Paludibaculum fermentans: one gene and its partner. The protein of the gene in region 1 interacts with the protein of each later gene in a pairwise test. Links are inferred from orthologs where the notes say so. Each region holds a gene or a part of one and is shown in the gene's direction. Other genes may lie near its edges.

Evidence for each region. Proteins that work in one complex are often made in the same cells at the same time.
Region 2: the proteins of IRI77_RS26715 (region 1) and IRI77_RS09395 interact in binary tests that used the Escherichia coli proteins (3 or more experiments, as listed by UniProt). The link is inferred for Paludibaculum fermentans from one-to-one orthologs.

Annotation. Positions count from the first base shown.
Region 1 is NZ_CP063849.1:6,757,417-6,763,126, forward strand. Bases 1,172-3,894 are described here. They hold IRI77_RS26715 (ABC transporter ATP-binding protein), read left to right. Parts: upstream 1,172-2,055; coding sequence 2,056-2,733; downstream 2,734-3,894. Other genes in these bases: IRI77_RS26705 (phosphoadenylyl-sulfate reductase), read left to right, coding at 1,172-1,228; IRI77_RS26710 (sulfite exporter TauE/SafE family protein), read left to right, coding at 1,230-1,991; IRI77_RS26720 (ABC transporter permease), read left to right, coding at 2,741-3,894. Outside these bases: IRI77_RS26700 (sulfate adenylyltransferase subunit 1), read left to right, coding at 1-554; more of IRI77_RS26705, read left to right, coding at 557-1,171; more of IRI77_RS26720, read left to right, coding at 3,895-5,290; IRI77_RS26725 (outer membrane lipoprotein-sorting protein), read left to right, coding at 5,283-5,710. UniProt on the Escherichia coli protein: Part of the ABC transporter complex MetNIQ involved in methionine import. Responsible for energy coupling to the transport system. It has also been shown to be involved in formyl-L-methionine transport.
Region 2 is NZ_CP063849.1:2,372,408-2,378,394, reverse strand. Bases 1,262-4,261 are described here. They hold IRI77_RS09395 (Gfo/Idh/MocA family protein), read left to right. Parts: upstream 1,262-2,254; coding sequence 2,255-3,268; downstream 3,269-4,261. Other genes in these bases: IRI77_RS09390 (M20 family metallopeptidase), read left to right, coding at 3,268-4,261; IRI77_RS09400 (hypothetical protein), read left to right, coding at 1,262-2,258. Outside these bases: more of IRI77_RS09400, read left to right, coding at 1-1,261; more of IRI77_RS09390, read left to right, coding at 4,262-4,404; IRI77_RS09385 (aminotransferase class V-fold PLP-dependent enzyme), read left to right, coding at 4,406-5,524; IRI77_RS09380 (L-rhamnose/proton symporter RhaT), read left to right, coding at 5,521-5,987. UniProt on the Escherichia coli protein: Hydratase involved in the degradation of sialic acids. Catalyzes the reversible conversion of the dehydrated form of N-acetylneuraminate (Neu5Ac), 2,7-anhydro-N-acetylneuraminate (2,7-AN), to Neu5Ac.

The DNA of each region.
Region 1 (5,710 bases):
GGGTCAAGCGCATCGTCACTTTCGACGGCGATCTGACTGAGGCATTTGCCCCTATGTCGATCACCCTGGAACTGGAAGACGAGCTCGACATCGCCCGCGGCGACCTGCTTGCCTCGCCTGCCACGGCACCCAAGGTGGCCCGCCGCCTCCGCACCACCCTGGTCTGGATGAGCGAGGTGCCGCTCGACAAACAAAAGACTTATTTGCTCCAGCACGGCACTCGCGTGGTGCCTGCCCGCCTGAACGGGGAAGCGCTGGCTTTGAACGGCATCGGTCCGGTGGAAGTGGAAACTGCGGAACTGCTGCCTTACGACACCTACCGCGAAAACCGCTCCACCGGCGGCTTCATCCTCATCGACACCATCTCGAATCTCACGCTCGCCTCCGGGCTGATCGAGGGCGAGGTGCGCGAAGAGGAAGAAACCCTGGAGAGCTTCTCCGACGCACCCTTCACGCCGGCCGAGCGCCGCAAGCTCCGCGCCCTGCTGGCCCACATGAAGCGCTTTGGCTTCAGCTTCGACCACGAGGATTTCGAACTGGGAGAGGGCATCTGATCATGCGCGATCCGTTGACGCAAGCTACGGCAGTCATTGAACATGCGCTCAGCCAGGGCGGCCGGCCCGGCTTCACCTGCAGCTTTCAGGCGGAAGATGTCGCCGTACTTCACCTGCTGCGGCAGCAGAGCCCAAACGTGCCGGTGATGTTCCTGGAGACCGGCTACCACTTCGCCGAAGTGATCGAATATCGCGACAGGCTGGCCGGGGAATGGGGCTTGAACCTCGTCAACCTCGAGGCTAAACAGAGCGTCGCCGGCCAGGAATCGCAGTTCGGCATTCTCAACCAGACCGACCCGGCCCGCTGCTGCCACCTGCGCAAAGTGGAGCCGCTCATCGCCGGCTTAACCGATGTGGATGTGTGGTTTACGGGCCTGCGCCGCGAACAGAGCCCCACCCGGGCCAACCTCCAGCCGGAAGAGCAGCATCGCTTCCCCACGGGACTGACCCTCAAAAAAGTAAGCCCCATCTACGACTGGACCAACGCCGAAGTCTTTGCCTACCTTGCGGCTAACGACATTCCAGTACTTTCCTTGTATGATCAGGGCTACACCAGCATCGGCTGCGAGCCCTGCACCGCCAAACCCGAGCCCGGGGAACACGCCCGAGCCGGCCGCTGGGGTGGCCGCAAGTTGGAATGTGGTCTGCACACCGTAACCGTCAAGGAAGCATGAGATGGAAGCGCTGCTGGGCTTCGGTATCGCGCTGGTAGTGGGCCTTACCGGTATGGGCGGCGGGCCTTTGGCTGCTCCGTTGCTCATGCTCGTCCTGGGTGTGCCCACGACCGAAGCCGTTGGCACATCTCTTCTGTTTGTAACGATTACCAAGTCGGCTGCGGCGCTGGTCTACTGGTCGCGCGGCCACGTCGACTGGCCCAACCTGCGCCGGCTGCTGTACGGCGGTTTGCCGGGCGTCTTCATCGGCTCCATCCTGCTGCAGCGCATGAGCAAGCACGCCAGCCTGCAGCCCGTGGTGCTCACCGTCATCGGCTTCATCATCGCCGTGATGGCGCTGCTCAGCCTCTACAAGGCATTTCGCAAGACGGAGATCGAAGACCGGGTCGACAAGCCCGGTGCGCTGCCCTGGGCCGCCTTCCCCATCGGCTTGGAAGTCGGCTTCTCCTCGGCCGGCGCCGGCGCCCTGACCAGCCTTTCTCTACTGCAGTTTACGCGCCTGACGCCGGCTCGCATCGTGGGCACGGATCTGGTCTTTGGCCTCTCCATCGCCGCCCTGGGCGGTGGCATCCAGTTCATCTCCGGCAACGTCAATCAACACCTCCTGCTGGTCCTCTCCTCCGGCGGCGTCTTCGGAGCTCTTTGCGGAGCCTGGCTCGGCACCAGAATCCCGGCTCGCGCGCTGCGCCTCGCCCTCTCCGCCATCATGATCATCCTGGGACAACAACTGCTGTGGAAGGGCATCACGGCCCTCGCCCGCTAGTCCGGCCTGTATTTCCAACGCGTCCGCCCCGCGCGTGGCATCCTACTCATTAGGAATCGTCCGCGTGATCCTTCTCACCAATGTCACCAAGGAGTTCGACGGCAAGCGCAAGGTCCGTGCTTTGGCCGGCGTCAATCTCCACATCCGTAAGGGAGAAATGGTCTCGCTGGTCGGACCGTCCGGCTCCGGCAAGTCCACCCTGCTGAACCTGATCGGCACCCTCGACCAGCCCAGCTCCGGGCAGATCGCCCTGGACGGCCAAGTCCTGGCCGGTGTGGCCGACGACGAGCTCACCCGCGTCCGGCGCGACAAGATCGGGTTCATCTTCCAGTTTTTCAACCTGTTACCGTCCTTGAGCTGCCTGGAGAACGTCTCACTGCCGCTGCACCTGCGCGGCTGGAATCGCAAGCAGATCAAGGAGCGGGCGTCGGAACTGCTCGACCTGGTCGGCCTCACCCAACGCAAGGATCACCTGCCCGACGAACTTTCCGGCGGCGAACGGCAACGTGTGGCCATCGCCCGCGCCCTCTCTGTCTACCCGCCCATCCTGCTCGCCGACGAACCCACGGGCAACCTCGATACGCATACCGGCGGTGAGATCCTGGCCCTCGTCCGCGACTTGCACGAACGCCTGGGCGCCACGGTCCTCATGGTGACCCACGACCGTGCCGTGGCCGAGAGCTGCCCGCGCACCGTCACCCTTCGCGATGGCCTGGTCGTCGACGACGTCTCCCGGCGGTAACCCACTCATGCTGCTGCGCTTGATCACCTGGCCGTATGTCCGCAAGCACCTGCTGCGCTGCGCCCTCACCACGGCCGGCATCGTTCTGGGCGTCGCCGTCTTCGTCGGCATGCACACCGCGAACCAGAGCGTCCTGTTTGCCTTCAACCGCACCGTCGACAAGATCGCCGGCACCACCCAACTCCAGGTGACCGCAGGGGAAACCGGCTTCCCGGAAGAAGTGCTGGAACGCGTCCAGGCCCACCCCGGCGTCGGTGTCGCCGCGCCCGTGATCGAAGCCACGGTGCAAACCGGACTCAAAGGGGAAGGCAACCTCCTGGTGCTCGGCGTCGACATGACCGGCGACCGCAACCTGCGCGACTACGAACTGGAGAAAGCCGACGAGGCCATCATTGACGACCCGCTCGTCTTTCTGGCCCAGCCGGACTCGGTCATCGTCAGCGAGAAGTTCTGCCAGCGCAACGGCTTAAAGCTGAACGACCACCTCACCATGCGCACCATGGAGGGACCCAAGCAGTTCACCATCCGCGGCGTCATGCAGGGCGATGGGCTCGCTGCGGCCTATGGCGGCAATCTGGCCATTATGGATATTTATGCCGCCCAGATGGTCTTCGGCCGCGGCCGCACGTTCGACCGCATCGATCTCTCCGTCGCCGAGGGGCAGCAAGTGGGCCAGGTCCGCAAGACGCTCCAAGCGGCGCTCGGACCGGGACTCCAAGTGGACCCTCCCAATTCGCGCGGCCAGCAGTTCGAGGCGATGGCCAAAATCTACTCGGTCAGCGCCAACATCAGCAGCCTGTTCGCCCTGTTCATCGGCCTGTTCCTGATCTACAACACGTTCTCGATCGCTGTCACCCAGCGGCGCAGCGAGATCGGGATCCTGCGCGCCCTCGGCGCCACCCAAGGTCAGGTGAAGCGCCTGTTCCTGCTGGAAAGCGGCATCGCCGGGCTGCTGGGCTCGCTGGTGGGCCTCGGCTTCGGGTTGCTCATCGCCCGCGGCATGGCTCGCTATATCAGTGATTTCATGGGCGAAGTCTATGGAGTCGCACAGCGTGCCGAGGAGATTTCCGCCGATCCGCGCCTGCTCGCCACCGCCCTGTTCCTGGGCGTTGCCACCAGCTTGATTGCCGGCTGGATCCCGGCCCGCAACGCCGCGGCCGTCGATCCCGTGAAGGCCCTCCAGAAGGGGCGTGTCCAGGTGATCACCGAGGGGGAGAACCGCATGCGGCTCTGGTCGGCCCTCTCCTGCCTGGCCCTGGCCGTCGTCTCTATCTTCTTCAGCCAGCAGCCTTTGTTCCTCTACTCGGGCTATCTGCTCAGCGTCCTGGCGGCGCTGCTGCTCACCCCGGCTCTCTGCAGTTGGCTCGCTTCGCTGCTGCGGCCCGTGATGAAGTTCCTACGGCCCGTGGAAGGCGCCCTCGCCGCCGACAGCATCCTGCAGTCTCCGCGCCGGACGTCGGGGACAGTGGCCGCTCTTTCCCTCTCGGTCGCCCTGGTGATCGGGTTGGGCGGCGTCTCGAAGGCCAGCTACGAAACCATCTTGAATTGGGCGGATGCCGCCTTGAACCCTGACCTCTTTGTCAGTAGTTCGCAGGGCATCACCCAGCGCAGCTTCCGCTTCCCGTCCGCCCTGGGTGAGGAGATCCGCGCCGTCGAGGGCATCGACGAGATCCAGGCCGTGCGGACGGCGCGCATCGTCCATGAAGGTACGCCCGTCATGCTGGTGGCGGCCGAGGTTCACCGGCTCGCCAAGCGTGTGAAAATGCAGGTACTCGAAGGTGATCCCAAGACCATGTACCAGAGCGTTGAGCGCGGCCAGGGCGTGGTCATCAGTGACAACTTCGCCCTCCTGCGGAATGTTCACCAGGGCGATACGCTCCACATCATGACGCCCTCCGGCCAACTGGACATGCCCGTCTTGGGCGTCGTGGTCGACTACAGCGACCAGCAGGGCACCATCCTGATGGATCGCCGGGTCTTCGTAAAGTACTGGAAAGACGACACCATTAACGTTTTTCGCGTCTACCTCAAGCGCGGCTATACCCAGCAGGCCGTCCGGCAGGAGCTGCTGCGCCGCTTTGGCGAGCGCACGCGCTTCTTCGTCCTCACCAACGGCGAGATCCGGGCGTTCATTCTGAAGATTACCGACCAGTGGTTCGGGCTGACCTACGTCCAGATCTTCGTCGCCGTGCTGGTGGCGATCCTCGGCATCGTGAACACCCTGACGGTGTCGATCGCCGATCGCAAACGGGAATTGGGCGTCCTCCAGGCCGTGGGTGGCTTACGGAGCCAGGTGCGGCACACCATCTGGATGGAGGCGCTGGCCATTGGGACGCTCGGGTTGCTGATCGGCTATGCGCTGGGCGCGGTGAATCTGTACTACATCCTCGAGGTGACCCGCCGCGACATTGCGGGCATGCGCCTGAACTACCGCTACCCGTTCGAGATCGCCCTGACGCTGATCCCCGTGATGCTGGGGGCGGCTTTGCTCAGCGGCGCAGGCCCGGCCGAAGCGGCGGTGCGCGGCTCCCTGGTAGAGGCCCTGGAATATGAATAAGTACTGCCTGATCTTTCTTTTAGCCCTACCACTGGCCGCCCAGGACGGCCGCGCCATCGTGGCCGAATCCCAGAAGCGGTCGCACGCCGACTCGCAACGGTACGAAGGCACGCTCGAAGTGAACGACGCCAAGCGCAAGGTCTCCACCAAGCGCTGGATCTATGAACGGCTCGGCTCAGCCGGAGAGTCCAAGGCCGTCCTTCGCTTTACCGCGCCGGCGGAGGTCAAGGGCGTGGCGCTGCTCATCCACAATCACCCGGATCGCGCCTCCGACCAATGGATGTGGACGCCCGCTGTCGCGCGCGAACGCCGCATCGCCCTGCAGGACCGCCGGACCCGCTTCTTTGGGACCGACTTCTCGTTCGAGGACCTGGAGGAGCGCGATGTCGACCGCTCCAGCTACAAGACCCTGGGCGAGGA
Region 2 (5,987 bases), 4.4 Mb from region 1 along the record:
TCACGGTGATCAAGCAGAACTGGCATGTGTTGCCGGAGGCGCAGATCATCCAGTTGCTGGGCTGGGATGCGGAACGCTTTGAGTTCACGTTGAAGGAAGACGATTTTCTCGAGCATAAGCTGGGCCTGGCCAAGCCGGCATGCGAGGAACTGAGGTACACGGCCCCGAGTGCGCAGGAGCGGACGAAGGCCGCGGCGATCCACTCGAGTCTCAGCCGGGCACTGCCCGGCGGGGTGAAGAGCCTGGGGCAGCCGCGCTTCGCCTTCGTCGAACAGTTGTCGGCGCTGGAGGCGGGGCCCGGCTGGCAGGTGCAAGTGCCGCAGGGGCGATCCGCGCTGGCTGCGGCGGCGCGGCGTTTCGGCCAGGCGGGCGGGCGTGGGAAGCGCATTGAGGTTGTGCTGACCGAAGCCGGCAGCGCCGGCAGCTTCACCGTGGAGCCCACCGCTGAGGGAGCGCGTATCACAGCGGTGACGGAACGCGCCGCCATCCGTGGATTGTACGCATTGCGAAGCCAGCAGCAGTGGCCGGCGGGCAAGACCTCGACGAAGGAGATCTGGGCGCCACGGTTCCTGTATTCGTATTTTGCGCTTTACGGTGATCCGCTGATGGAAGGCGATGCGGCGGGCCTGCCGGATGGGTACCTGGACCGTGCGGCGGACGGCGGCGCCGATGGCGTCTGGATCCAGGGTGTCTTGAACACGCTGGCTCCGGCCCACCGCTTTCCCGAGTTCGGCAAGGGCTGGGAGACGCGGATCCGGAATCTGAACGCTCTGGTGGAGCGGGCCGGGCGCTACGGCCTGAACATCTACCTTTACCTGAACGAGCCACGCGCGATGCCCGCTGAGTTCTTCGCGAAGCATCCGGGCCTGAAGGGTACGCAGGACAAGAATGTCTTTGCGATGTGCACCTCAACCCAGGAGGTGCGCGACTGGCTGCGCGAGAGCATCGGCCACGTGTTCCAGAAGGCTCCGGGACTCGGTGGAATCCTGACGATCACGATGTCGGAGAATCACACGAACTGCTTCTCGCATGGCGGCGCATGGGGCGACCGCGATCCGAAGGCGACGGGCTGCCCGCGTTGTTCGCAGAGGACTGGCGCCGACACGATCGCCGAGTTCATCCAGACCCTGCGTGACGGGGTGCGCGAGCACAGCAGGACCGCCGAGATCATGTCCTATGACTGGGGTTGGGGCACGCCCATGGCGAAGAGCCTGATCCCAAAACTGCCGAAGGACACCAGTGTCATCAGCATCAGCGAGTGGTCGCAACCGGTGTTCCGCGGCGGCGTGAAGACAGAGGTCGGCGAGTACTCGATGTCGGTGGTGGGGCCGGGCCCGCGGGCGAGCCGGAACTGGAAGCTCGCCAAGGAACGCGGGCTGGGTGCGATCGCCAAAACGCAGTTCAACAACACATGGGAGATTTCGGCGGTCCCGTACATTCCGGTGCTGCCGCTGGTGCTGGACCACTGCGAGAACCTGGCCCAGGAAGGCATCACCGGCGTGATGGCGTCGTGGACCTGCGGCGGATACCCGTCGTCGAATCTCCGCGCGTCGTCGGCGTACGCGTTTGAGCCGAGGCCGTCGCGCGACCAGATCCTGATGCACGAGGCGACGCGGTTGTACGGCGTGGAGGGGGCCAAGGAAGCGGTCAGCGCGTGGACGGTATTCAGTGAGGCGTTCCAGTCGTTTCCGTATGGGGTAGCGATCTATGTACTGCCCGTGCAGCATGGGCCGGCCAACCCGCTGCGCCTGCAGCCGACAGGGCTGGCGCCGGGCATGATCCTGTTTCCCTATGACGCCTACAAGTCGTGGAAGGGCGCCTATCCTGCTGAGACAGTGCGGGACCTGATGGCAAAGTTGGCGAAGCACTGGGGCGATGGTGTGGCGATTTTGGAGAAGATCCGGCTGGCCGGCAAAGAGGCGGCCCTGGAGCTCGCAATTGCGCGCACCTGCCACACGCACTTTGAGAGTACGGCGAATCAGTTGGAGTTCTACCTTCTGCGCGACGAGGCGCCGGGTGCGGCGGCGGAGCGCGAGAAGCAGATCCGGGCGCGGTTGATCGCCATCGCCGAGCGCGAGCGGGTGCTGGCGCTACAGCAGTACGCGGTGGTGCGCGAGGAGTCATTGATCGGCTACGAAGCCTCGAATCACTACTACTACACGCCGATCGACCTGCTGGAGAAGGTGCTGAACTGCGAGCAGGTGATGGCTGAATTGCGTGGAGGCGCTCCGATCGGTTCCACGAAGGAGAAGGCATGAAGGAATTTCGAACGGGGCTGGTGGGCTGCGGCCTTTTCGGGGAGAGCCATCTCTCCGCCCTGCAGGCGGTGCCAGGTGTGGCCGTGGCTGCGGTGTTCGACCTGGACGTTGCGCGCGCGTCGTCGCTGGCAGCGAAGTACCAGATTCCGATGGTGGCGCGGAGCCTTGAGGAGTTGCTGGCGGCCGGCGTGGACGTGGTCCATGTCGCGACTCCGGAGCATTGCCACCGAGGGCCTGTCATTGCCGCCTTGCAGGCGGGTAAAGACGTGCTGGTCGAAAAGCCGTTCGCCACTTCGTTGGAAGACTGCGCGGCCATGACCGAGGCGGCGCAATCGTCGGGCCGTGCGCTGATGGTCGGCCACCTGCTGCGCTTCGACCCCCGTTACGCCGTGCTGCGGGAGGAAACCGCGGCCGGGCGGATCGGCCGGATTGTCGCCATGAGCGCCAAACGCGGCCGCATGCGGGGTGGCTTCCATATGTACGAGCGTACGCATCCCGCGCTCTGCAATTGTGTCCACGACATCGACATTCTGCTGAGCCTCGACCGGTCGCCTGTGGTGCGCGTGCGTGGCTTCGAACGCAAGATTCATTCCACCCTGAATCCCGACTGGGTGATGGGCATCCTTGAGTTCGCCAGCGGTGCGATTGGCCGGGTGGAGACCAACTGGCTCTTGCCGGACGCCGCGGGTGTAGGTCTGGACGATGGACTCCAGATCACAGGCGAGTTGGGCAGCATGTCGTTGTCGATGCAGCCTGCCGGACTGAGCGTCTGGTCGGAGCAGGGGTACTCAGCGCCCGATGCGGGCTATGAGACCCGGATGTATGGCGCCGCGCATGGTGCGCTGCTGAACGAACTGCTGTACTTCTACCGCTGCCTCGCAAGCGGGCAGGCGATCTCGGCCATCACGCTGCAGGAAGCGACGAACACCATGCGCACGGCCCTGGCGCTGGTGGAATCCGCACGATCGGGCCGTGATGTTGAACTGCAGAGCTGGAGCCCCGTCCGGTAATGAGACCACAATCCGTCATTACTACTCTCCAGGAGTTGATCCGCATCAACAGCGTGAATCCGGCATACGCCTCGGGCCAACCCGAGGGCCGCATTCAGGCCTGGATTCATGATTTCTTCGCCGCCGCCGGCATTCAGGCGGAACTGGTGGAGGTCTTCCCTGAGCGTCCGAATCTGCTGGCAACGCTTCCAGGCCGCGATCGTTCGCGCCGGCTGATGCTGGAGGCGCATGTCGACACGGCCGGGGTGGAGAACATGGTGTCGCCTCCCTTTGAGCCATCCATTCTGCAGGGCCTCGTCTATGGCCGCGGCGCATGCGACACCAAGGGTGGCCTGGCGGCCATGATGCACGCGCTGGTGGAACTGCACGCGGAAGGTTATGTTCCTTCCGTTGATGTCGTCCTGGCGGCAACGATGGACGAGGAGGCAACATACCGGGGCGCAGCTTACCTGTGCGAGCACTTCACGGCGGAAGCGGCCATCGTCGCGGAGCCGACGGAATTGCGCCTGGTGGTGGCGAGCAAGGGTTGCCTGCGTTGGCGGGTAGCGATCGGCGGCCGCGCCGCGCATAGCTCCACACCGCACCTGGGTATCAACGCCATCTCTCGCATGGCTCGCCTGATCGTGGTGATGGAAGAAGGGGACGCGTCTCTGCGGATGGTGAAGCATCCCCTGGTTGGTGAGCCGACCCTCAACGTGGGCCTCATCCGCGGCGGAGCGCAGGTCAATATCGTTCCGGAGCAGTGCCAGGTCGAGATCGACCGCCGCCTGGTGCCCGGCGAAGAGCCGCCGGCGATCCAGCGCCAGTATGAAAAACTGTCGGAGACCCTGCGCACGCAGTTCCCTGACATGCAGATCACGCACACGACTCTGCTGGAGGATTGGCCCATGGAGACTTCGCCGGACAGCCATATCGTGCGGACCGCCCAACAGGCGCTGGAGCGGCTGGGCCTGCCTGCCGAGCCTGCCGGTGTGCCTTTTGGGAGTGACGCGAGCAAGTTCACGCGCGCGGGCATCCCGAGTATTGTCATGGGTCCTGGCTCCATCGATCAGGCACACACGGCGGCCGAGTATGTTGCCATGGATCAGGTGGTACAGGCCGTGAAAGTCTACAAGGAAATCATCCGCGGATTCTGATATGAGCTGCCGTGAACTGTTTCCACGTGCCGTGATAGGCGGGTATCTCGATACCGCGGCGGAGGGCTTGCCGGCACCCGGCGTGACGGAAGCCGTCGCAGAGTATCTGCGGGAGAAGGGAAGAGGGACCCCTGGCCGGCTCAGGCATTTCGGAATTGAGACGGAGGCGCGGGCATTGGCGGCGGATCTGTTGGGCGCTCCGGTGACGGACACCGTCTTCCTCCCCACCGCTTCGGATGCATTGAATATCCTGGCTGCGTCACTGCCGTGGCAGGCGGGCGACCGCGTGGTGACGACGGACCTCGAGTTCCCCTCCAACCTTTTGCCGTGGCTCGCGCTGCGGGAGCGCGGCGTCGATGTACAAGTGGTGGCCTCACACGGCGGCGCGTTGCAGCTTGAGGACTTTACCGCCGCCATTGACAGGCGGACCCGGCTGGTGACCGTCAGCCAGGTGAGCTATAAGACCGGCGCGTGGTTTCCCCATACAGAAGCGTTGGGAGACGCTGTCCACGCGGTGGGCGGAGTGTTGTGCGTCGACGCGACACAGGCGCTGGGGCGCTGCCCTGTTCCGCTGGCCGGCGTCGATTTCCTGATGGCCAGCACCTTCAAATGGCTGCTGGGCTTGCACGGCGCGGCCGTGACTTACATGTCCCCCCTGCTTCGTGAGCGGTTCGCCCTGGCGGGTGTCGGCTGGTATTCAGTGGACAATGCCATGGCTGCGGTGCGGACAGGGACGTACGATCTGAAGTCTGGCGCGGCTTGCCTCGTTGCCGGCATGCCCAACTTCGCAGCGCTTTACGCCATCACCGCGTCACTGAAATGGCTGCTCAGCCTGGATCTTGCTGTTGAACGGAAGCGGGCGGACTTACTTACGCGCCATTTGCGCGAGCGCCTTGCGGCCCTGGGCCTGCCGCTGCTGACGCCGGAGGGCGATGATTACACATCGGGCATCGTCTCATTCGAGCATCCGGAGGGTGAACAGATTATGCGGCAGTTGGGCGAACACGGCGTCGTGGTCTGGGGCGGGGACGGGCGCGTGCGAGCGTCCGTTCACTACTACAGCGATGAATCCGACCTTCAACTGCTGGTGGAGGCCCTTCAGAAAGTGTTGGCGCGATGACCGGCTGGCTGCTCGTGCTCGCAGCAGGGCTCTGCCAGGGCGGCTTCATGGCGCCCATGAAGCTGATGCGTGGCTGGAAGTGGGAGAACGGGTGGCTCGTCTTTGCGTGCACCGCCTACCTCGTCTGCCCGTGGCTGTTTGTGGCCATGACCGCACCCAACGTGTGGCAGGTCTATCAGGCGGCCGGGCAGTCACGAATCAGTCTTGTCATGGCCATGGGGCTCTTGTGGGGGCTGGGTGCACTGACCTTCGGGCTCGGCGTCGATGCGCTGGGCTTATCCATCGGCTTTGCCGTCATTCTCGGGGTAGCGGCGACCAGCGGGACCCTGGTGCCACTGTTGATCCTGAATGAATCTCCACCACGGTCCGATGTGCTGGTGCTGACACTGATTTCGCTGGCTGTCATGCTGGGCGGCGTAGCCGTCTGCTCGCTGGCGGGCAGTTGGCGCGAGTCCGTGGAAGG